Regions from separate parts of the Mesorhizobium sp. M1428 genome, predicted to be linked through region 1. Evidence: riboswitches for the same ligand, from Rfam matches in the RefSeq annotation. Region 1 holds a riboswitch; the other holds the start of a gene.

Region 1 (7,945 bases):
CGGCGCCGAACTTTGACTGCCCGCTGCTTTTGATGAATTTGGCGAGGTCCCGCGCATAATCACTCTTGGTCTTCTCCTTGAGGCCCTGTGTCGCGAACTTGTGGTCCAGCAGGGCAAACAGGTCCAAGTCCCCTTCCGCCTGTGGCGCTGGCTTGCCCTCACCGCCCTCGGCTTCCGAATTGGGGACCGCTTCTGCGCGCTGCACCGTGGCGATTGTCCGCCCAAGACGCATCACAAGATCGAACGCCAAACCGTGCGCGTGCACGACGATTTGCCGCTCAGGCCTCATTTGGACAGGACTTGAGCTAGCCCGGTGGTTTGAGCCGGGTTACCTTGAGCCGGTGGGCTGCGAACAAGCAGTTCGAGACATTGGCCTCGATCACTTCGCAACACGCCGCTGCGCCTGGCCTCGGTGTGCTCCCCCCGAAATCGTTGTGTCATATCACCGAGGGCATCACGGCCAACAGCTTCCACATGGGCAACAGCCTCGCCATTGAGCCGAATATGGTCGCGAGCAGATCACCAACGAAGCGGTCGGAACCTCAGAGCCGAAGTTCGACGCCGAGGTGGTTCGCGTGATGCGCTAAGCAGCACCACGGCGCTTGCCGGTATGTTTGCTGCCGGCAGCCGACGAACTCCTATCCTCCTGGACAAGGGCGCCGTGCGTCATTGCTTTGATTTACCGGCCGCTCAAGGCTTCCACAGTTTTCGATTTCGAGGCGACCTTTGGAACATGCCAACGGAAATTTAACATAACGACATAAACATTTCTTTATGCGGCGTTGACAATGGAGCGAACTGCTGTAATTGTCTCCCGCGTCGTGGTTCTCCGTACGGCGCTGCCGCAGCGGAGCTAAGAGGGAAGCCGGTGCGATGCCGGCGCTGCCCCCGCAACTGTTAGCGGCGAGCCAACCCCACTCATGTCACTGAGGCGAATAGCCTTGGGAAGACGGGTAGAGGCTATGACCCCGCGAGCCAGGAGACCTGCCACGGCGAATTACGTCCACGGGCGGGGTGTCTCGGTGGCCGCTGCAGCCTGGCGTTCGTGCCGGCCTGCTAGCGCCTTCCTTGTCACCGACGCCCCAACCATCGGGGTCTGGCATGACTATCTCTCAGCAAATTCCTGTAGCAACGCTCGGCGTGCCCCGCTTCGGTCGTCGGCGAGAACTGAAATTCGCGCTTGAAAGCTACTGGTCCGGAAAATCGTCCGCTGCCGACCTTCTCACGACCGCGAAGGCGCTCCGTGCCGCTAGCTGGGAGGAGCAGCACGATCGCGGCGTGTCGAAAATCCCGTCGAACGACTTCTCGCTCTACGACCATGTGCTCGACACCGCAGCCATGGTCGGCGCCGTTCCATCCCGTTACGGCTGGAATAGCGGCGAGGTTCCACTTGACATCTACTTCGCAATGGCGCGGGGCAACCAGGGTCAGACGGAGGATTGTCGACACGCTGGTCACCAGCAGGCGGCTCATCGGTCTGATGTAACCGCGATGGAAATGACCAAGTGGTTTGACACCAACTATCACTACATTGTGCCGGAACTCAACGATGATCAGACGTTCGCCCTCTCGTCGACGAAACCGGTCGATTACTTCATCGAGGCTAAAGCTCTCGGCGTTCACACACGCCCAGTCATCCTTGGACCGATCACCTTCCTCAAGCTGGCGAAATCGCCTGCCGAAGGATTCGATCCCATCGCGCTCCTGCCGCGGCTGCTGCCCGTCTACGAGCAACTCCTGCAGAGGCTGAAGCTGTCTGGAGCCGACTGGGTGCAGATCGATGAGCCAGCGCTTGTCCTCGATCTGAACCCGAACGAACGAGCTGCGTTCGAATTCGCCTATGGCCAGCTGTCGAAAGCCGCGCCCGAGCTGAAGATCATGCTGGCTACCTATTTCGGGCCCCTGGGAGACAATCTCGAAACCGCGGTTTGTCTGCCCCTGGCCGGGCTGCATATTGATCTCGTGCGCGCTCCCGAGCAGCTGGAAACGGTGGGTCGGCTCGCACCGAAGGATCTGGTGCTCTCGCTTGGCTTGATCGATGGCCGCAACGTCTGGCGTGCGAACCTGCCCGCCATTCTCGACCGCATCAAACCGATCGTCGCCGGCTGGCCCTTGGACCGCGTCGAGATCGCGCCTTCTTGCTCGATGCTGCACGTGCCGATCGACCTGCGCATGGAGACCGAACTCGACGCGGACATCAGGTCGTGGCTCGCCTTCGCGGCCCAGAAGACCGACGAGTTGGTGTTGCTGGCCCGGGCCCTGACTCAAGGCAGGGATGCGGTGGCAGGCGCGTTGAAAGCGTCTGCCGAGGCTGCCGCCACTCGCCTGACATCCACGAAGATCCATGACCCGCTGATTGAGGGGCGGATCGCCAGCATTGACGACAGCATGAAGCGACGAGAGAGCGCTTTTGCCGAGCGCTCCAGAGTCCAGGCCGGCACGCTCGGACTGCCGCCGTTCCCGACGACGACCATCGGGTCCTTCCCGCAGACGCCGCAGGTACGCAGGGCGCGGGCCGCTCATGCGAAGGGCCAGCTGAGCTATGTCGACTACGAGACCTACCTGAAGAAGGAGATCGAGGCTGCAATTCGGTGGCAGGAAGAGATCGGGCTGGACGTGCTGGTGCACGGTGAGTTCGAACGAAACGACATGGTACAGCATTTCGGCGAGCAGCTGTCCGGCTTCGCCTTCACCCAGCATGCCTGGGTGCAGAGCTATGGGTCGCGTTACGTGCGTCCCCCCATCATCTTCGGCGACGTATCGAGGCCCAATCCGATGACGCTGCGCTGGTGGCAGTTCGCCCAGTCGCTTACGGAAAACCCTGTGAAGGGAATGCTCACAGGCCCAGTGACCATTCTCAACTGGTCATTTGTTCGCGACGACGTACCTCGCTCCGAAGCATGCCGCCAGATCGCGCTCGCCATCCGCGACGAAGTGACGGATCTCGAATGGTCCGGCGCAAGGATGATCCAGATCGATGAGGCCGCGTTTCGCGAAGGATTGCCACTGCGCCAGTCTGATTGGAACGACTATCTCGACTGGGCTGTCGAATGCTTCCGGATCGCTTCAACGGGTGTAAAGGACGCGACTCAAATCCATACCCACATGTGCTATTCGGAGTTCAACGAGATCATCGACGCGATCGCTGAAATGGATGCGGATGTCATTTCGATTGAGACGTCGCGCTCGAAAATGGAACTGCTGGACGCCTTCACGAGCTCCAAATATCCGAACGAAATCGGGCCCGGAGTCTACGACATTCACTCACCACGTGTCCCGGAAGTCGGGGAGATTTCGGACCTCGTCATGCTTGCCCGCGACCGACTGTCGGATGCCCAACTGTGGGTAAACCCGGACTGTGGCCTCAAAACACGCAAATGGGAGGAGGTCCGCCCTGCCCTCATGAACATGGTCGCTGCAGCACGTGCGCTCCGGGAGAAAGTGTAGGCCTGAGGGTTTCCTGGTTGCTCACCATGTGGTGAGTTACCGGCTGCCGCATGTCGGCTGTGAATGTGCCAAAACGCGATCACATCCTTTGAAAACGTCACTCGAGCGAGAATGTGCACTTCCTTCGGCACGTGTACTAATCGCGCAGGAGTAAAGAGTACCGTTTTCTCCCTGTGACGTGTCGAGTTCGAAGGGGATGTGATTGGCGTCGAGACCGCTCCGGCCATGGGTTATCAACATGCCAAGTGCGCTGTTCTCGATCAGTTCGTAAAGGACTTCTCGGCTCGGTTTTTCGAAATGCCCGGGTACATACATGATAGGTTCCTTCACTGGCCGCCGGGTTCGCTATTCACCGGTTGACATCCGATGGCAAGCGTTCCAACGCGGCGGCGATCTGGCCCTTCGCTGCTGAGGGCAGAGGCAGGATGGGACGCGGGGGGTCGGCACGGCAAATGTCGAGCAATTCGGCAAGTGCATAGACGACGCGAAGGCTCGAGAACTCCTTGAAGAGGCTCCAGAGCGGCGCAAGCGTGGCATCGATCCGTCGCGCTTCGGCCGCATCGCCCTGTTGCGCCGCCGTGACGATCTTCACGCAGACCTCGGGCAGGATGCCGGCGAGGACGCTGTACCATGTGTCGGCGCCGGCGATCATGGCCTCTGCGGCGTTCCAGTCGCCGCTGTAGCCGATTGAGAACCCTTCCGGCACAGTGCGCCTCTGGTCGGCCAGATGGCTCTTGATCGCATCGCCCTTGTCTGTCGGATTCTTGATAGCGACAATCCCACCCACCTTTGCCAGGCGGCTGACGAGTGCTGGGGTGAAATGGAAATGCGTCGTTCCTGGATTGTCGTAGACGACAATCGGCAGGCCGCTCTCGCACGCCACCGTCGAGAAATGTTCGAACACCTCGTCCTCAGTGAGCGGGGTGTAGGAGGCGGCCGCAAGCAGCCCCGCGGCAACTCCAAGGGCCTTGGCGTCCTGCGCGAACCTCACTGCTTCATCGGTGCGCAACGCGCCCACACCCACCACGACCGGCGTTCGCCCGGCGATTTCGTCCAAGGTCTCGGCGAGCGTCCGTCGCCGTTCCTCGCGCGACAGATACATGTAGGTGCCGGTGCTGCCGAGAAGACCGATGGAGTCGACCTGAGCGGCGCCAAGCCTGGCAATCAGCTTGCGCAGAGCAACGGTATCGACGCGGCCGTCACGATCGGCGGGCGTGATGGGAAACGCGGAAAGACCGCTCAGGAATGCCATGGCAAGGCTCCAGGTTTGTGCGTGAGCGCAGGACTGGCCGGACGACAGGTCATCACAAGGCGTCCAGAGCCCGCCGCAGGTCGGCGATTAGGTCATCGGCGTCTTCAAGACCCACCGAGAGACGCATGAGGTCCTCGCCGACTCCATCGGCCAGATGCGCATCCTTGCGGATCGGCTGACGAGCACGGGTCAGGCTTGCCGGATGATAGATGAGACTGTCGGCATCGCCGAGGCTGACAGCCCGGGTGATCAGGTTGAGCCGGTCCATCATCCGCCGCGCGCCCTCGAACCCAGCGTGGAGGCCAAAGGCTAACATGCCCGACCCTTGGGACATCTGCTTTCGCGCCGTCACCTGATCAGGGTGCGAGTCGAGGAAGGGATACCTCACCCATGCCACCGCCGGGTGCGCCTCGAGCGCCTGAGCCACCGCAAGGGCAGTGGCGCTATGCCGTTCCATGCGCAGCGTGAGCGTCTTCAGACCGCGCAGGATCAGGAAGGCTGACATGGGCGAGAGCGCTGCGCCGGTGATGTAGCGCAGGCCCGTTTCGTGCAGCGTGCGGAGCGTTTGCGCGTCGCCGAGAATCGCCCCGCCAAGGGCATCGCCGTGCCCATTGATGTATTTGGTCAGCGAGTGGAGCACGAGGTCTGCCCCATGTTCGAGCGGCCGCTGGAGCGCGGGGGAGGCGAAGGTGCTGTCGACTGCAACCTTTACACCGCGCGCGTGGGCGCGCTCGGCAATGGCAGCGATGTCGAGGATGCGGCTCAGCGGATTCACCGGCGTCTCGAAGAAAACAAGCCGGGTCCGCTCGGTGATCGCGGCATCGAGATTGTGAGGATCGGACAGGTCGACCGCGACGACCTTGATGCCGAAGCGGGGGACCGCCTGTTCGACCATGGCAAGCGTGTTCGCATAAAGTGTCCTGTGGACGATGAGTTCATCCCCTTGGGACAGGAGCGACAGGATCAGCGTCCCGAAAGCCGCCATCCCCGAGGCAACGACCAAACCTGCCTCGGCTCCTTCCAGATTGGCAAGCCGTTGTTCTAGGATCTCCGTCGTCGGATTGTATTCGCGCGCATAGAGCCTTCCGCCAAGCGCGGCGGCGGCCTCGTTCGCTGCCACGCTTTCGAATCCATAGGTCGAGGTCAAGAAGACTGGCGGCTGAACGGCATTGGAAAAGCCGGCGGGATCGTAGCCATGATGGATCGCCCGAGTGGCGAATCCGGGACCGGTGTCGTGGAGCGACCGCGTGAGAGCATCGGTTTCGGATTGATAGGAACGGGTCATTCGGCCTCTAGATCTTTCTTGGGTTTCCGAAAGATTGACGGCAAACTGGCCAATGTGAAATATCCAGTGAGCAATGAATGAAATGGTCCAGTCTTCAAGTGCCGGTTCTGCAGGTCGCTCGCACGCGATGGGTGCACGCCAGATCTACGAGGCTCTTCGCGAGCAAATCCTCGGCGGCGTCTATGAAACCGGTAGTCAGCTGCCGTCCTCCCGCGGCCTGGCAAATGACCTTGGGGTTTCGCGAACGACGGTGACGGTCGCCTATGACCAACTGACCGCGGAAGGTTTTATCGAAGTCCGTCAAGGCGCACGACCTCGCGTTGCATCCTCGCTGATCGGTCCTGAGACGAGCCGCACTGTCGCGAAACGAGTCGGCCCGGTTCATCTGTCCGCCTATGGCGAACGACTGCGCGTTACGCCGCCCTGGCCGGATTATCTGCCGACTGGACTGAAGGTCGATTTCCGCTATGGCGACCTGGCGCCGTCAGACTTCCCCGCATTGGTCTGGAAACGTGCGATGAACGAGGCGATGGGGCAGCGCCCGTTGCGTCTTGCCTATGACGATCCTCGCGGCTGGCGTGGGCTGCGCCAGGCGCTCCAGGGCTATCTCTGGCGCGCCCGAACTCTGAGCTGCGACCTCGAGCAGATCATCATCGTCAACGGTTCGCAGCAGGGCCTAGATCTGTGCGCTCGCCTGCTTCTCGATCCCGCCGACCGCTTCGTCATCGAGGACCCGTGCTATAGGATGGCGCGTCAGGTCTTTGCCAGTACGGGTGCCTCGCCCGTCCCGGTCACCGTCGACGAGGACGGGATGAAGACGGAGTTGCTGGCGGGGATCGGGGCACGACTGGCCTATGTCACGCCATCGCATCAGTTTCCGCTGGGCGGCGTCATGCCGATCGCGCGCCGCCATCAGCTTCTGGAATGGGCGCGGCACAACAACGCCTATGTGATCGAGGACGACTACGACAGCGAATATCGCTACGACATCAATCCGGTCCCTCCGCTGCACAGTCTTGAGGACCACGGGGCTGTCATCTACCTCGGCACGATCTCCAAAACGCTCTCGCCGATGCTGCGTATCGGCTACCTCGTCGTCCCGACGGAATTGCAGGAGGTCTTCGCTACCGCCAAACAATTCGCGGACCGACATTCGCCGGTCGCTGAACAGGAGGCTCTGGCCTCTTTGATCGAGAGTGGCGGCTACGAAAGCCATGTGCGGCGTGTGCGCAGGCTGAACGGCGAGCGTCGGGAGGCGTTGTTGGGCGCCTTGCGGCGCAGCTTCGGAGATCGCATCGCTGTCCAGGGAGCAGAGGCCGGTCTGCACGTCGTCGTTTGGTTCGACGAACTGCCGCGATCGCGGGAAACGACCTTGGTCGAAGCCGCCCGAGGCGCGGGCCTGGGGCTGCACCTGATCTCGCCCCTCTACGAGCGGCAATCGGACGAAAGCCACATCGATCGCGTGGGGCTTGTCATGGGCTATGCCGCCTTGAGCATTCGGCAAATCGAGAAGGGCGTTGAGATCCTGCGAGCGGTTGTCAAGCAGGTGCAAGACGCGTTGCCGGGACACGGTGGCTAAAACGGCGGGGACGTGGCGTGCTGGCGAGGAAACCGACCCTTGGGCTGAACCGCATTTCATTGCAAAGCCAACTGGACTGGGAAAACGCTATGCAACTGGTGCTGTTGATCAGGCCAGTTTGGCGGCAGATTTTCGTGCGAGACGAATTTCCGAGAGCGATGCATAACCGGCAAGGAAAGCTGCTTCACATCCATATCGCGCCCGCTGCCTTTTATGAAATGGAGGATCTGGCGGAGGCGTAGCTTGTTGCCGGCCGAGGCGGGCTCGAGCACCCGCAAGAGATAATCGACGATCTCTACCAGGCCTTGTCCACGGCCGAATGATGGAATTATCCAGCGCATGGTGCGGCATGCACCATGCCGATGCCAGAAGATCTGGACGC
Region 2 (7,945 bases), on a different contig from region 1:
AGAATTATCTAATTTTCAATCTTGAATTATCAACCTTGGGCAACCGGCAGCTCGCAAGGTGGTCTGATATCCGTCCGTTGCGCACAGAGAGGCCGATTCTCAAGCGAATCATGCCGCCGCTCCATCTTTGTGTTCGACCAAGATCTTTTCGGAAAACCGGTTTCCACTTTTCAGGATCATGGTCTAGACCTGACAGGCACCTTATCCGGAAATCCGATGGCTGGAGGCGCTGGTGGAAGGCCAGGACGAACATATGACCGGCGCCAGGGCGGCCGAGGAGCGCCGCGCCGACATCTATGACGAGGACGGCGTCATCCTCTCGTCGTTCCTCGCCCAGATCGGTGCCGCGATCGCCGATCGCGATACACTGACGCTGAAGCGTGAAGTCGACGATCTGCACCAGTCGGAACTCGGTCACCTGCTCGAGGCCCTGCACCCGGAACAGCGGCGCGCGCTGGTCGAATTGCTGGGCAAGGATTTCGACTTTTCCGCGCTGACCGAGGTCGACGAGGCGATCCGCCGCGACATCGTCGACAGTCTGCCCAATGCGCAGATCGCTCAAGGTGTGCAGGATCTCGATTCCGACGATGCCGTCTACATTCTCGAAGACCTCGACCAGGAGGACCAGGACGAGATCCTGTCGCAGCTGCCGTTCACCGAGCGGATCAGGCTGCGGCGCTCGCTCGATTATCCCGAAGAGACCGCCGGCCGCCGCATGCAGACGGAGTTCGTCGCGGTGCCGCCCTTCTGGACGATCGGCCAGACCATTGACTACATGCGCGAGGACAACAATCTTCCTGACCGTTTCAGCCAGATCTTCGTCATCGATCCGAGCTTCAAGCTGCTCGGCGCCATCGACCTCGACCAGATCCTGCGCACCAAGCGCTCGGTCAAGGTCGAGGAAGTCATGCATGAGACCAGGCATGCCATCCCGGCCACCATGGACCAGGAGGAGGCGGCGCGCGAATTCGAACAATACGATCTTCTGTCCGCTGCCGTCGTCGACGAGAACGAGCGGCTGGTCGGCGTGCTGACCATCGACGACGTCGTCGACGTCATCCAGCAGGAGGCCGAGGAAGATCTGCTGCGCATGGGCGGCGTCGGCGACGAAGAACTCTCGGACAGCATCTTTTCGACCTCGCGCTCGCGCGTACCCTGGCTGCTGGTCAATCTTCTGACGGCTTTCCTGGCTGCCTCGGTGATCGGCCTGTTCGACCGCACTATCGAGCATATCGTGGCGCTGGCGGTGCTGATGCCGATTGTCGCCGGCATGGGCGGCAATGCCGGCTCGCAGACCATGACGGTCACGGTGCGGGCGCTGGCGACCAGGGACCTCGACATCTACAATGCCGGCCGCATCATCCGCCGCGAAATCGGGGTGGGCTTCATCAACGGCATCATCTTCGCCATCCTGATCGGCCTCGTCGCTGCTGCCTGGTTCCACGATCGCAATCTCGGCGGCATCATCGCGGCTGCGATGATCATCAACATGTTCGTGGCGGCTCTGGCGGGCATCCTGATCCCGCTGCTGCTCGACCGCTTCAAGATCGACCCGGCTGTGGCTTCGGCGGTTTTCGTCACCACGGTCACCGATGTCGTCGGCTTCTTTGCCTTTCTCGGGCTTGCCACATGGTGGTTCGGCGTAAGCTGAACGGCACCTCAATTGACTTTTACGTAAATGTCGTGCGAGGCTTTGGAAGGTGCCTTGTACGCCGATTCTGGTGCGCGCCCGGGCGCCGGCGGCGCCGGCCAGTTGGAACTCGCGGCGTGGCCGGGGCATTGGAGTGACGATGCGGGAATATTATTCGATCACGGAGCTGACCCGCGAATTCGACGTGTCGACGCGGACGTTGCGCTTCTACGAGGACGAAGGGCTGGTGCAGCCGGTAAGGCGCGGCCGCACCCGGCTGTTCCGTCCGTCGGACCGGCATCTCATCCGCCAGATCATGCGCGGCAAGAGGCTCGGCTTCTCGATCAACGAGATCCGCGAAATCATCCAGATGTACAGGGAGCCGCCCGGCGAGGTCGGCCAGCTCAAATTGATGATCAAGCGCATCGAGGAAAAGCGCGAGGATTTGCGCCAAAAACGCCGCGACCTCGAAGAGACCCTGGCCGAGCTCGACCAGGCCGAGGAGTCCTGCGTCGAGCGGCTGGTGGAACTCGGCGTCACCACCTAAGCCGGCGTCAGCCTCGGCTCAAATCCAGCGCCGCACCCTTTTGGCGTAGTCCCGGTATTTCTTGCCGAATTTGGCCGTCAGCACCTTCTCCTCGCTCTCGATCGTCAGCTTCTGCGTCAGGAACGCCGCGATGACCGCCAGCGGCAGGAACCAGGCGATCCCAGTGACAAAGGCGAGGCTGACCAGCAGCAGCGTGTTGGCGAGGTAGATCGGGTTGCGGCTGACGGCGAAGGGTCCGGCGGTCACCAGATGGTCCGGCACGCCGTTCGGGTTGAGCGTCGTCTTGGCGCGGATCATGGTGCGAATTGCCGTGAACCAGAGCGCGGCGACCGCCACCAACCCTACAAGGCCGGCGGCGAACAGGATGTCGCCGAGAAGATCGCCGATCCACGGCAGCGGATAGAACAGCCCTAGCGCGACGCTGATGATGATGGCGGCGATATAGATCAGCGGCGGCCATGGGATGTGCCCCAGCTTCGGCTGCCCAGGATTTTGCTGCACGGGTTTCGGGTGACTGTCGCTCATTATTGTCCTCCCTCGATTAGCGCGTTCCCGGTTCCGCCGCCTCGGTTTGGGCGGTGCAGGTGCCGGCGAGCTCGCCAATATGCGCCTTCCACTCCGGGGACTGGTCGTTGCTGTAGAGCCGGCCAAGCGAGGCTTCGCCCTGGAGAGTGTCCAGCATGCAGGCACAATAGCTGGAGCAGAACTCGGTGTCGCGTGCCTGCTCGCAGGATACCTGGCAGGATTTCAGAAAACTCACCTCCCTGGTTTCGGCCTGCGCCGGCATGAATTGCGAAAACAGCCAGACCGAGCCGATCAGCACCGGCTGATGGATCAGATAGAAGGCAAGGCTGTGCCGGCCGATGAAGACCAGCGGGTTTGCCCAGCGGCCCGGCGTCAAGGCCGACAGCCGCGTCAGCGCGCCGGAGGTGGCGGCGAGCTTGGTAACCGCGATGCCGGCAAGTACGGCGCCGAACCAGGGCAGCAGCGGAACGTAGTCGTTGGAGCGCGGGTTGGTCGCCGACAGGCCGACCCACCACAAAGCCGGATGATCGAAAAGCTCGGATCGCAGGTAGAAAGGCGCGGCGATAACGAGGGCCGCCCCGGCAAGCGTCAGCAGCGCCGGGAGCCGCAGGAACGCCAGGCCGAGCAGGCTGGCGAGCGCGATCTCGTGCAATATGCCGAAGAAGATGAAGCCGTCGGGCATGCCGATGCGGGTGACCAGCGATATTGCGAGCGCTGCCCCGGCAACCATGGCGAAGCGCTTCCAGAAGCCGGTCCAGCGGATTTTTTTGCCATGGGCGAGATAGAGGCTGATGCCGACCAGGAACAGGAAGCTCGAGGCGATGCAGCGCGCGTAGATTTTCCACCAGCCGAAGGCGGTGAGGCCGGGATCGGTGTAGCCGAAGAATTCGAGGTCCCAGGTGAAATGATAGCTCGCCATGGCAAGCAATGCGATGCCGCGTGCTATGTCGATAGCGGCGATGCGCGTCGACTTCGGTTGATCCTGAACGGCTGCGCTCGGCGTGTCGATGCTCATGATCTCGCTGTGTTGGTTCAGCCCCGGCAAGACGACTATCACGGTTGCCACCGTCAAAAGAAGCAGGGCCTTGCGTCGCGTTGGTGCCGGTCGGCATCAGAGCTGCTTTAGGCCAGAGCCGGAAAGCCTTTGGCCGGCTTCGCTTTTTGCCGTGAAGGCGTCGGTTTCCTGTTACCCGGCAAGGAATCGCCGCGGCAGATTTGTGCTCCAAGCCCTGCTTCGGGCGATTCTGCTTCGGGGAAAGCAATGGCTACCCATGTGCGCCATCCGATCTGGCTTGCGGCCTTGCGGCCGGCGGATGCCCGCACCTTCGCCTCGCTTTATGCGGTCGAATCCTTCGCGCGCGCCACCGTATCCAGCGTCATCCCGATCCAGGCCTACGAGATCCTGCACAACGAGCAGATCGTTTCGATCCTCTACACGATCGTGGCGATGCTCGGCCTGTCGGCGACGCTGTTCATGCCGATGCTGATCGCCCGCTTTGCCCGGCGCTGGGTCTATACCGCCGGCGCCTGCCTGCTGGCCGCCGGTTCGCTGTTCTTGGTCACCCATACGCTGGCCGGCCAGGTGGTCGGCATGCTCTGCCGCGTCGTCGGCGCCGGCGCGCTGGCGATCACGCTCAACCTCTACATCATGGACCATATCCGCAAGACCGATTTCATGCAGGCCGAGTCGCTGCGCATGGCGTGGTCGATGCTTGCCTGGACCGCCGGGCCGACGCTCGGCATTTTCCTCTACACGCGTTTCGGCATCTATGCCGCGCATGGCGCGGTGGCCGTCTTCGCCATGGCGTTGCTGGCGCTGTTCTGGACTTACCGGCTTGGCGACAATCCGTCGATCCGCCCCGGCAAGACGCGGCCGGTCAATCCGCTGGCCAATATCGGCCGCTTCGTCGCGCAGCCAAGGCTGAGGCTGGCCTGGCTGATCGCCTTCGGCCGCTCCTGCTTCTGGACGACATTCTTCGTCTATGGGCCGCTGTTCATGGTGATCACCGGCGAGGGCAAGCTCGCCGGCGGCCTCTTGGTTTCGGCCGGCAATGCGCTTTTGTTCATGGCCATCTTCTGGGGCAGGGCAGGAAAGCGTTTCGGCGGCCGGCGGACTATGACGTTCGCCTATTTCGCGATGTCGGCAACGCTGCTGGCGGCCGGTGCCGTCGGCGAGGCCGCACCGCTGGTCACCGGCGCGTTGCTGCTTTGCGGTGCCTTCTTCACCATCGCGCTCGATGCGCTGGGCTCGACCGCCTTCATGCGCTCGGTGCGCTCGTATGAGCGGGCACAGATGGCGGCGGTCTACCGCACCTATCTCGACTTTTCCGAGCTGACGCCGCCGCTGGTCTATTCCGTGGTGCTGGCGTTTTTCGGACTGGGCGCGGTTTTCGCGACACTCGGCCTGCTGGCGGCGATCTGCAGCTTCGTCACGTGGCGCTATCTGCCCAAATCGCTTTGATGTTCGAGCGCCGCATGGCGCTCGCGCACCCAGTTGTGGAAGCGGTGCAAATCATATTCCTCCGGCATCAGCACGCCGGCTTTGTGGCGCATCGAGCGCAATTCTCCCCCTATCGCGACCGGGAGAAAGGGGCTGACCGCACCGTCGGCGCACCATCGACACCTTGGCGATTGGCGAAACTGCCGACAACAGCGCCCCTCTCCCCGTCACTATACAGGGAGAGGATGCTGGCAGGCAGGTGAGGGCAGCGCAATGCTTCGAAGTGAGGGCCGAAGTTGAACCAAAACCGATTACCTGGGCGGCGCATTCGCCACACGATCCGGCGGAATTTGGTTTGCCGGGCGCGGCGATTCTGCCTATAGTCGCTGATGTCGTCGGTTCCGTTTGGAACCAAGAGGGAATGCGGTGAGGGCAAGTTGTTTGCCCAATGCCGTGGCTGCCCCCGCAACTGTGTGCGGTAGTCCTCTCCATATGCCACTGAAGGTTCGCCTTCGGGAAGGTGGGGAAGGGCGCTGATCCGCGAGCCAGGAGACCTGCCGGCGACAGGAAACTGACTTCTATGCCCTCGGGTGGAGGGCGAAAGGACAAGACATGAATACCGCTTCCGTTTCGCTCGGCGCTTCCGCCTCCTCGCAGTCGCGTTTCATGCAGCTGGCGCTTGCTGCATTCCTCGGCATTTTCGTCATGGGCTTTGTCGGCTTCTCGCATATCGATGCGGTCCACAATGCCGCGCACGACTATCGCCATTCGATGGGCTTTCCCTGCCACTAACAAGGGGCTGACATCATGACACTGTTTCGCAACGTCGTGTTCATCGCGGCGATCGCAGGGCTTGTGGCCGGCGTCGTTCTCGCCTGCATGCAGGCCTATGCCACGGTGCCGCTCATCCTCAAAGCGGAAGTCTACGAACAGGCCGGCGGCGGCCATGACCATGCCGCGGCACCTGCGGCACCGGCTGCCACGGGCACGACGGCTATGAGCAGCGCTGCGCCGGCTGAAGCAATGGCTCCGGCGGAAGAGGAAAGCTGGGCACCGGCCGACGGTTTCGAGCGCTTCGGCTTCAGCGTCGTTGCCAATATCGTCACCGGCATCGGCTTTGCGCTGGTCCTGGTTGCGGTTTCGGAATTCGCCGGCGGCATCGGCAATTGGCGCCAGGGCCTGTTCTGGGGGCTGGCCGGCTTTGCCGTGTTCACGCTGGCGCCGGGCCTCGGCCTGCCGCCGGAATTGCCGGCGATGCCGACGGCCGACCTTGTCCAACGCCAGATCTGGTGGTGGGCAACAGTGGTGGCGACCGCGGCCGGTCTCGGCCTTATCGCCTTCCGCAGATCGCTGCCGCTGGCGGTCCTTGCCGTGGCGTTGATCGTCGCGCCGCATATCGTCGGCGCGCCGCAGCCCGACAGTTTCGAGACGGCGATCCCGGAAGGCCTGCATCATCAGTTCGTGGTGGCGGTGACGCTGACCAATCTGGTGTTCTGGCTGGTGCTCGGCGCGGTCGTCGGCGTGGTGCGCGGACGCTTCACCGGCACGGCGACCAGCCTGCGCGACAGCTTTGCCTGACCGCGCTGCCGGGGCACTGACCCTGGTCATCGGCGGGGCGCGCTCGGCCAAGCGCGCGCATGCCGAGAGGCTGGTAACGGCCCGTCCGCCGCCTTGGAGCTATATCGCCACGGCGCAAGCCTATGACGAAGAGATGCGCCAGCGCATCGCGTTGCACCGCTCGCGCCGCGGTGCCGGCTGGACGACCATCGAGGCGCCGCTCGACCTTGCCGGCGCGGTCGGAGCGCTGCCTGACGGCCAGCCGGCGCTGATCGATTGCCTGACGCTGTGGCTGACCAACCATATGCTGGCCGAACATGATGTCGAGGCCGAATGCCGGAGGCTGGCGGATGTGCTGTCGCGGCCGCGTGGGCCCTGGTTCGTGGTGTCCAACGAGGTCGGCCAGGGCATCGTGCCGGACAATGCGCTGGCAAGACGGTTTCGCGACGCCGCCGGCCGGCTGAACCAGGAGGTCGCGGCCGTCGCGGGCACAGTGCTTTTGATGGTGGCGGGGCTGCCGCTCAAGGTGAAATGACATGGCTGATGCTATCGATCCCAAGGACGAGGAACGCCACCGCGCCAAGATGGCCAAGCGCAAGGCGGTGCAGGACGCCGAGGTCGCGGCCAAGACGGTCGAGAAGGGGCTGCTGATCGTCAACACCGGACCGGGCAAGGGCAAGACCACGGCCGCCTTCGGTCTGGCGCTCAGAATGCTCGGCTATGGCAAGCGCGTCGGCGTCGTCCAGTTCATCAAGGGCAAATGGCACACCGGCGAGAAAGACGCGTTTGCTAGTTTTGGCGATCGTGTCGTCTGGCACGCGATGGGCGAGGGCTTTACCTGGGAGACGCAGGACCTGAAGCGCGACATCGCGGCGGCCGAGGCCGCCTGGGCGAAAGCGCTGGAGCTGATGGCCGAGCCGTCGATCAGCCTCGTGGTGCTCGACGAGCTGAACATCGCGCTGCGTTACGACTATCTCGACCTCGAAAAGGTGGTCGCGGCACTGAAGGCGCGTCGCGAAGGCCTGCATGTCGTCGTCACCGGCCGCAATGCCAAGCCGGCATTGGTCGAGGCGGCCGATCTGGTCACCGAGATGGGCGTGACCAAGCACCACTTTTCCGCCGGCGTGAAGGCGCAGCAGGGGATCGAGTTCTGAGGAGTGTTGGCGATCGGTAGGCGCCCTCCAGAATGCCGATGCGGTGCCGTCGACGAAGCTGCCAATCTCCCCCCTTGCGGGGGAGATGCCCG

Evidence for each region. Region 1 has a riboswitch for cobalamin ahead of metE (5-methyltetrahydropteroyltriglutamate--homocysteine S-methyltransferase). Riboswitches for the same ligand answer to the same signal wherever they lie in the genome.
Region 2: another riboswitch for cobalamin. It lies ahead of NKG60_RS02095 (CbtB domain-containing protein); the one in region 1 lies ahead of metE (5-methyltetrahydropteroyltriglutamate--homocysteine S-methyltransferase).

What each region holds. Positions count from the first base shown of each region.
Region 1 is NZ_JAMYKT010000011.1:174,797-182,741, forward strand. Features, by position in the region: gene NKG60_RS17830 (hypothetical protein) at 1-250, opposite strand, end outside; cobalamin riboswitch at 806-1,006, shown strand; gene metE (5-methyltetrahydropteroyltriglutamate--homocysteine S-methyltransferase) at 1,102-3,447, shown strand; gene NKG60_RS17840 (FMN-binding negative transcriptional regulator) at 3,484-3,762, opposite strand; gene NKG60_RS17845 (dihydrodipicolinate synthase family protein) at 3,797-4,699, opposite strand; gene NKG60_RS17850 (trans-sulfuration enzyme family protein) at 4,752-5,984, opposite strand; gene pdxR (MocR-like pyridoxine biosynthesis transcription factor PdxR) at 6,067-7,563, shown strand; gene NKG60_RS17860 (hypothetical protein) at 7,620-7,945, opposite strand, start outside.
Region 2 is NZ_JAMYKT010000001.1:417,414-425,358, forward strand. Features, by position in the region: gene mgtE (magnesium transporter) at 233-1,651, shown strand; gene NKG60_RS02075 (MerR family transcriptional regulator) at 1,791-2,177, shown strand; gene NKG60_RS02080 (methyltransferase family protein) at 2,196-2,702, opposite strand; gene NKG60_RS02085 (heparan-alpha-glucosaminide N-acetyltransferase) at 2,719-3,717, opposite strand; gene NKG60_RS02090 (MFS transporter) at 3,964-5,163, shown strand; cobalamin riboswitch at 5,522-5,718, shown strand; gene NKG60_RS02095 (CbtB domain-containing protein) at 5,755-5,934, shown strand; gene NKG60_RS02100 (CbtA family protein) at 5,950-6,720, shown strand; gene cobU (bifunctional adenosylcobinamide kinase/adenosylcobinamide-phosphate guanylyltransferase) at 6,713-7,234, shown strand; gene cobO (cob(I)yrinic acid a,c-diamide adenosyltransferase) at 7,236-7,853, shown strand.